DNA from 3 places in the Mesorhizobium sp. USDA 4413 genome. Region 3 is predicted to be linked to each of the others. Evidence: riboswitches for the same ligand, from Rfam matches in the RefSeq annotation. Region 3 holds a riboswitch; each other region holds the start of a gene.
The links. A riboswitch is a leader RNA that binds a small molecule or an ion and turns the genes downstream of it on or off. The one in region 3 is predicted to bind thiamine pyrophosphate.
Positions count from the first base shown of each region.

Region 1: another riboswitch for thiamine pyrophosphate. It lies ahead of thiC (phosphomethylpyrimidine synthase ThiC); the one in region 3 lies ahead of thiB (thiamine ABC transporter substrate binding subunit).
Region 2: another riboswitch for thiamine pyrophosphate. It lies ahead of thiC (phosphomethylpyrimidine synthase ThiC); the one in region 3 lies ahead of thiB (thiamine ABC transporter substrate binding subunit).

Region 1 is NZ_JBVPRP010000001.1:2,613,800-2,615,993, reverse strand. Features, by position in the region: gene ACVMIM_RS12550 (Fic family protein) at 1-413, shown strand, start outside; TPP riboswitch at 619-734, shown strand; gene thiC (phosphomethylpyrimidine synthase ThiC) at 838-2,194, shown strand, end outside.
Region 2 is NZ_JBVPRP010000001.1:5,115,874-5,118,067, reverse strand. Features, by position in the region: gene ACVMIM_RS25140 (hypothetical protein) at 1-46, shown strand, start outside; gene ACVMIM_RS25135 (FkbM family methyltransferase) at 43-801, shown strand; TPP riboswitch at 1,003-1,118, shown strand; gene thiC (phosphomethylpyrimidine synthase ThiC) at 1,222-2,194, shown strand, end outside.
Region 3 is NZ_JBVPRP010000001.1:297,050-299,243, reverse strand. Features, by position in the region: gene ACVMIM_RS01505 (ABC-F family ATP-binding cassette domain-containing protein) at 1-283, opposite strand, end outside; gene ACVMIM_RS01500 (thiamine diphosphokinase) at 285-929, opposite strand; TPP riboswitch at 1,065-1,170, shown strand; gene thiB (thiamine ABC transporter substrate binding subunit) at 1,223-2,194, shown strand, end outside.

The sequences.
Region 1 (2,194 bases), 2.3 Mb from region 3:
AGATAGATGAGTACCGGCGCGTGCTCGAGAGCTATTCCCGGCGCCTTTTGCCATTGGTCCACTGGGAAGCGACGCCGCAATTCAACGTCCGGGTGCTGAATGACACCGGGGATTTCTACCGATTTTTCGACGCAACCCCGCAAGCCGAATTCCTCTATTCCTGCGTTCAAAGGACGATCGAACGGGACCTTCCCGACGAAACCGCTTTTCTGCAGCGCTACGATCATTTCCGGCGACAGATCGGTACCTTTATCGACCTGCCCGACCGGCTAACCGATCTACTCTTCCGTTTCCTCCATCAGAATGGTGGCCACCTGTCGAACCGCGCCCGCCAAAAGGAATTCGCCGAGCTGACCAACGACGAGGCAAGGCGCATCGAAGCGATCTACGCGCAAACCTTTGGTGCCGATTGAAGGCGAGCTCATCGCAAGAATCGAACTTTCAGTCCGGTGATTTGACAATCTTCTTGTCCCTTCCCCGCCCTGTCTCGGGCGCGCGATTTGTCGCCGCCATGTGCGCGAACTGTTTCCCGCAGTTTGATCAGCAGCCGATCAGCGCCGCGGCCTGCCCGCTGCCCGAACGCGCTTGACAAAGCGGCGCCGGCCCGGTCAATTCGCAAGCATTCACCAGGGGAGTCCCGGCAAGGGGCTGAGATACTGCTGGCTTTGCGGCGCAGTGACCCGTTGAACCTGATCCAGTTCATACTGGCGGAGGGACGGTGCAAGCGCTTTGCGGGAGTTCATGCCCGAAGACCTGTCTCGGCAGGTAAACCGAAGCGTCTTTTCATCCTTCCGGCACAGAACTGGGTCTCCAATGCAACGAGCAAAGGAGCCTCAAATGAATGCCCTGACCCCGACCGTATCGACCGGGCCGCTGCCGGCTTCGCGGAAGATCCACAAACCCGGCGTCCTGCATCCGCGAATCAGGGTGCCGATGCGCGAGATCGCGGTGCACCCGACTGCCGGCGAGCCGCCGGTGACGGTCTACGACCCGTCAGGCCCCTACACCGACCCCGCGATCGAAACCGATATCGAGAAGGGCCTTACCCGGTTTCGGCAAGACTGGATTGCCGCGCGCGGCGATGTCGAAGCCTATGATGGTCGCCACCTCAGGCCCGAGGACAACGGATTTGCGACAGGCGAGCGCCTGACGCGGGGATTTCCGATCCGCAACCGTCCGCTGCGGGCCAAGGCCGGCAAGGCCGTGACGCAGCTTGCCTATGCGCGCGCTGGCATCATCACGCCCGAAATGGAATTCGCGGCCATCCGCGAGAATCTCGGTCGCGAGATGCTGCGCGGCAGGCTTGAACAGGACGGCGAGGCATTTGGCGCATCGATCCCGGATTTCGTCACACCGGAATTCGTACGCGACGAGGTGGCGCGGGGCCGCGCGATCATTCCCGCCAACATCAATCACCCCGAGAGCGAGCCGATGATCATCGGCCGCAATTTCCTGGTGAAGATCAACGCCAATATCGGCAATTCCGCCGTCACCTCCTCGATGGCCGAAGAGGTCGAAAAGATGGTCTGGGCGATCCGCTGGGGCGCCGACACTGTCATGGACCTGTCGACCGGCCGCAACATCCACAACATCCGCGAATGGATCGTGCGCAACGCGCCGGTGCCGATCGGCACGGTGCCGCTCTACCAGGCGCTGGAGAAGGTGGGCGGCGTCGCCGAAGATCTGAGCTGGGAGGTCTATCGCGACACGCTGATCGAGCAGGCCGAGCAAGGCGTCGACTATTTCACCATTCATGCAGGCGTGCGGCTGCATTATATCCCGCTGACCGTCGACAGGGTCACGGGCATCGTCTCCCGCGGCGGCTCGATCATGGCGAAATGGTGTCTGCACCATCATCGCGAAAGCTTCCTCTACGAGCATTTCGATGAGATATGCGATATCGCCCGGGCTTATGACGTCTCCTTCTCGCTCGGCGACGGCCTTCGCCCCGGCTCGATCGCCGATGCCAATGATAAAGCGCAGTTCGCCGAGCTGGAGACGCTTGGCGAACTGACTAAGATCGCCTGGGCAAAGGACTGCCAGGTGATGATCGAAGGCCCGGGCCATGTTCCCATGCACAAGATCAAGCAGAACATGGACAAGCAGCTTGCCGTTTGCGGTGAGGCGCCTTTCTACACGCTTGGGCCGCTGACCACGGACATCGCGCCCGGCTACGACCACATCACCTCCGGCA
Region 2 (2,194 bases), 4.8 Mb from region 3:
CGGGCGCCGCGCGGCGCTGCAGGTCGTTCCTGGAAATAAGTCATGAGCTCGCTTTCGGGCTTCGCGCGCGTTCTCCTGTCGCTCGGCCTTCCGGCCGGCCTGCTCGATCGCGGCCCGGCGCTGCACGGCACGAAATTCCTCGCCAAGGCGTCGCTGAAGGCACGTTTCGGGGGCAATGGCCGGCCGTTCCAGATGGTCAATGTCGGCGCCTGCGACGGCGCGCTGTTCGACGATGTGACACCCTGGCTGCACCGCATTCCGGGGGCGCGCGCCATGCTGGTCGAGCCGATCCCCTACAATCAGAAGCGGCTTCGCGCCAATTACCCGGATGCCGACCGCTTCATCATCGAACCGGTAGCGGTGACCAGAACCAACGGCACGATCACGGTCCACACCTTCGATGCCGCCGCGCTCGAGGCCGGCACGCTGCCGATCGAGTTCATCGGCTGCTCATCGGTCACCGACACCAACCTGATGTCAGGCAAGAACGCCTGGGGCGAGGCCGACGCCAACTTCAACAAGTTTGCGCAGCATCTGAAGGACATCGAAGTGCCGTCGGAGACCTTGCAGACGCTGCTCGACCGCAACGGCATTACCTATATCGACGCTTTCCTGGTCGACTGCGAAGGCGCCGACTGGATGGTGTTCGAGCAGCTCGACCTTAAGCGCTACCGCCCCGGCATGATCAAGATCGAGGTCGGCGCGCTGCCGGCGGCCGAGATCGGCCAGGTCGTCGTCAAGCTGAAGACCGCCGGCTACCAGGTCGGCTTCCAGGCCGAGGACATCTGGGCCTTCGCCTAGAGCGGTTCATTGTTTCGCGGTAAACGGCGAACCGCTCGATCTCCTTGTTTTGATGCAATTCCCGGACGGAAGGCTACGATGAAGTCGCCGAGCCCGACCGTTCACACTTTCCTGGAATTGCTCTCGCTTGCGCCATCGAACCCGATTTGCCGTCCGGGGCCGAACGCGCTTGACAAGATGGCTCCGGCCCGTCCACCCTAGGCCATTCACCAGGGGAGTCCCGGCAAGGGGCTGAGATACTGCTGGCTTCGCGGCGCAGTGACCCGTTGAACCTGATCCAGTTCATACTGGCGTAGGGACGGTGCAAGCGCTTTGCGGGAGTTCATGCCCGAAGACCTGTTCAAGCAGGCAGATCGAAGCGTCTTTTCATCCTTCCGGCACAGAACTGGGTCTCCAATGCAACGAGCAAAGGAGCCTCAAATGAATGCCTTGACCCCGACCGTATCGACCGGGCCATTGCCCGCTTCGCGCAAGATCTACAAATCCGGCATCCTCCATCCGCAAATCAGGGTGCCGATGCGCGAGATCGCGGTGCACCCGACTGCCGGCGAGCCGCCGGTGACGGTCTACGACCCGTCGGGCCCCTACACCGACCCCGCGATCGAAACCGATATCGAGAAGGGCCTTACCCGGTTTCGGCAAGACTGGATCGTCGCGCGCGGCGATGTCGAGCCCTATGACGGCCGCCACGTCAGGCCGGAGGACAACGGATTTGCGACAGGCGAGCGCCTGACGCGGGGATTTCCGATCCGCAACCGTCCGCTGCGGGCGAAAGCCGGCAAGGCGGTGACGCAGCTTGCCTATGCGCGCGCTGGCATCATCACGCCCGAAATGGAATTCGCGGCCATCCGCGAGAATCTCGGTCGCGAGATGCTGCGCGGCAGGCTTGAACAGGACGGCGAGGCATTTGGCGCATCAATCCCGGATTTCGTCACACCGGAATTCGTACGCGACGAGGTGGCGCGAGGCCGTGCGATCATTCCCGCCAACATCAATCATCCCGAGAGCGAGCCGATGATCATCGGCCGCAATTTCCTGGTGAAGATCAACGCCAATATCGGCAATTCCGCCGTCACCTCCTCGATGGCCGAAGAGGTCGAAAAGATGGTCTGGGCGATCCGCTGGGGCGCCGACACTGTCATGGACCTGTCGACCGGCCGCAACATCCACAACATCCGCGAATGGATCGTGCGCAACGCGCCGGTGCCGATCGGCACGGTGCCGCTCTACCAGGCGCTGGAGAAGGTGGGCGGCGTCGCCGAAGATCTGAGCTGGGAGGTCTATCGCGACACGCTGATCGAGCAGGCCGAGCAAGGCGTCGACTATTTCACCATCCATGCAGGCGTGCGGCTGCATTATATCCCCCTGACCGTCGACAGGATCACGGGCATCG
Region 3 (2,194 bases):
GGCCGAGACCTGCCTCGACATAGGCGCGCACGCTGGCGAAGCCGTCCATGTCCGGCATCTGCGGCAGATAGCGGACCGTGGCCGAGGGCTGACGGAAGACCTCGCCGTCCTGCGGCTCGATCATCCCGGCGGCGATCTTGAGCAGCGTCGACTTGCCCGAGCCGTTGCGGCCGACCAGCGCGATCTTCTCGCCGGCGGATGCGCTGAGCGCCGCGCCGTCGAGCAGCGGCGTGCCGCCGAAGGTCAATTTAATGCCATCGAGATTGAGGAGTGGCGGCGCCATATCAGCTTTCTGGAAGAGGATAGGGGCGGGCCAGCAGCAGCGCCCGGCCGCGCTCCAGCGCGATTCCAAGCTGCCCTTTGACCTCGTTTGATATAGTGAGCGAGGAGCCGAACGCCACCTCGACGCGGTCGAGCGGCCATTTGGCGCCGGTGACCGTCAGCCCGGCGAGCTCGGAGAAGCCGAGCACCGAAAACAAGGTGCCGTCAGCATAGTCGAAACCGGCACTGCCGGGCAAAACCGGAACGCCTTCCTGCGCGCCGCTCGTCAGCAGCACGGTGGTGCCCGCCTCGGCCAGCCGCATGGCGAGCGCCAGATGCAGGAAGGCGTGGTCGGCGCGCTTGCCGCCGAAGGCTCCGGCCAACAGGAGGCTGGTCGCGCCGCGCTGAAGCGCTTCCGCTATGGCGAGCTCTCCGTCGGTCATGTCCTTTTCGGTCGGGAAGATCTTTCGCGGAACGGCGGCCAGATCTACGGGCAGGTTCGCCGGCACCGAGTCGAAATCGCCGACCCAGAGTTCCGGCACTAGGCCAAGCATGCGGGCATGGCCGATGCCGGCATCGGCGGCGATGACGCGCGAATCCTCGATCTGGCGTTCGAGCCGGGGCGTGCGAATGAGCTCGCCGCCAAGCAGAATGGTGAATGTGCCCATGGGCGTCGCCCTTACCAGCCCACCGGGCGAAACGGAAGTCGGATGCAGTGCGCTTCGGCCCGCGTCCTGCCTCAGAACATTAGCTGCCCGGCAAACTTCCGCTTGCGCGGCGCTTCGGCCGCGCTTATCTCTCGAAGCGCTCTAACGGGGTGCCGGACGTGATCCGGCTGAGAGGCAATCGAGCCAACCCGCTGAACCTGATCCGGTTTGTACCGGCGGAGGGATTAGACGTTTCGGACCATCCGGCGCCTCAATTCCTTGTCACTCTAACGAAGGAGGCGCCGATGCGCGCAATGCTGTCCAATCTCATTGTTGCAACCGGTCTTTTATCGCTCCTGGCCGGCGTCGCGCCTGCCCAGGCAAAGGACAAGCTCACCGTTTACACCTATGAGAGCTTCACCGCCGATTGGGGTCCGGGACCGGCGGTGAAGAAGGAATTCGAGGCCGAATGCGGCTGCGATCTCCAATTCGTCTCGGTGGCCGACGGAGTGGCGCTCCTCAACCGCGTCAAGCTGGAGGGCGCCGGCACCAAGGCCGATATCGTGCTTGGCCTCGACACCAATCTCACCGCCGATGCCAAGGCGAGCGGCCTGTTCGCGCCGCATGGCGAAGTCTCGGGCATCAATGTGCCGGGCGGCTGGAGCGACGACACTTTCGTGCCTTTCGACTATGGCTATTTCGCCGTGGTCTATGACACGCAGAAGCTGAAGACGCCGCCGAAGAGCCTGAAGGATCTGGTCGAGGGTGCCGGAACCGACAAGATCGTCATCCAGGATCCGCGCACCTCGACGCCCGGCCTCGGCCTGCTCCTGTGGGTGAAGTCTGTCTATGGCGACAAGGCGCCGGAAGCCTGGGCCAAGCTCAAGTCGAAAGTCCTGACGGTGACACCCGGCTGGAGCGAGGCCTATGGCCTGTTCACCAAGGGCGAGGCGCCGATGGTACTCTCCTACACCACCTCGCCGGCCTACCACATGGTGGCTGAGAACACCGAGCGCTATCAGGCGGCCTCTTTCGAGGAGGGCGAATACCTGCAGATCGAGGTTGCCGGCATCACGACGACCGGCGCGAAGAACCCGCTGGCACAGAAGTTTATCGCCTTCATGACCGGGCCGAAGTTCCAGGACGTCATTCCGGAGACCAACTGGATGTTCCCGGCCGGAAAGACCGACAAGCCGCTCAACCCGGCCTTCGACAAACTGGTGAAGCCGACCAAGACCCTGTTGTTCAGCCCACAGGAAGTCGCGGCCAACCGCAAGGCCTGGGTG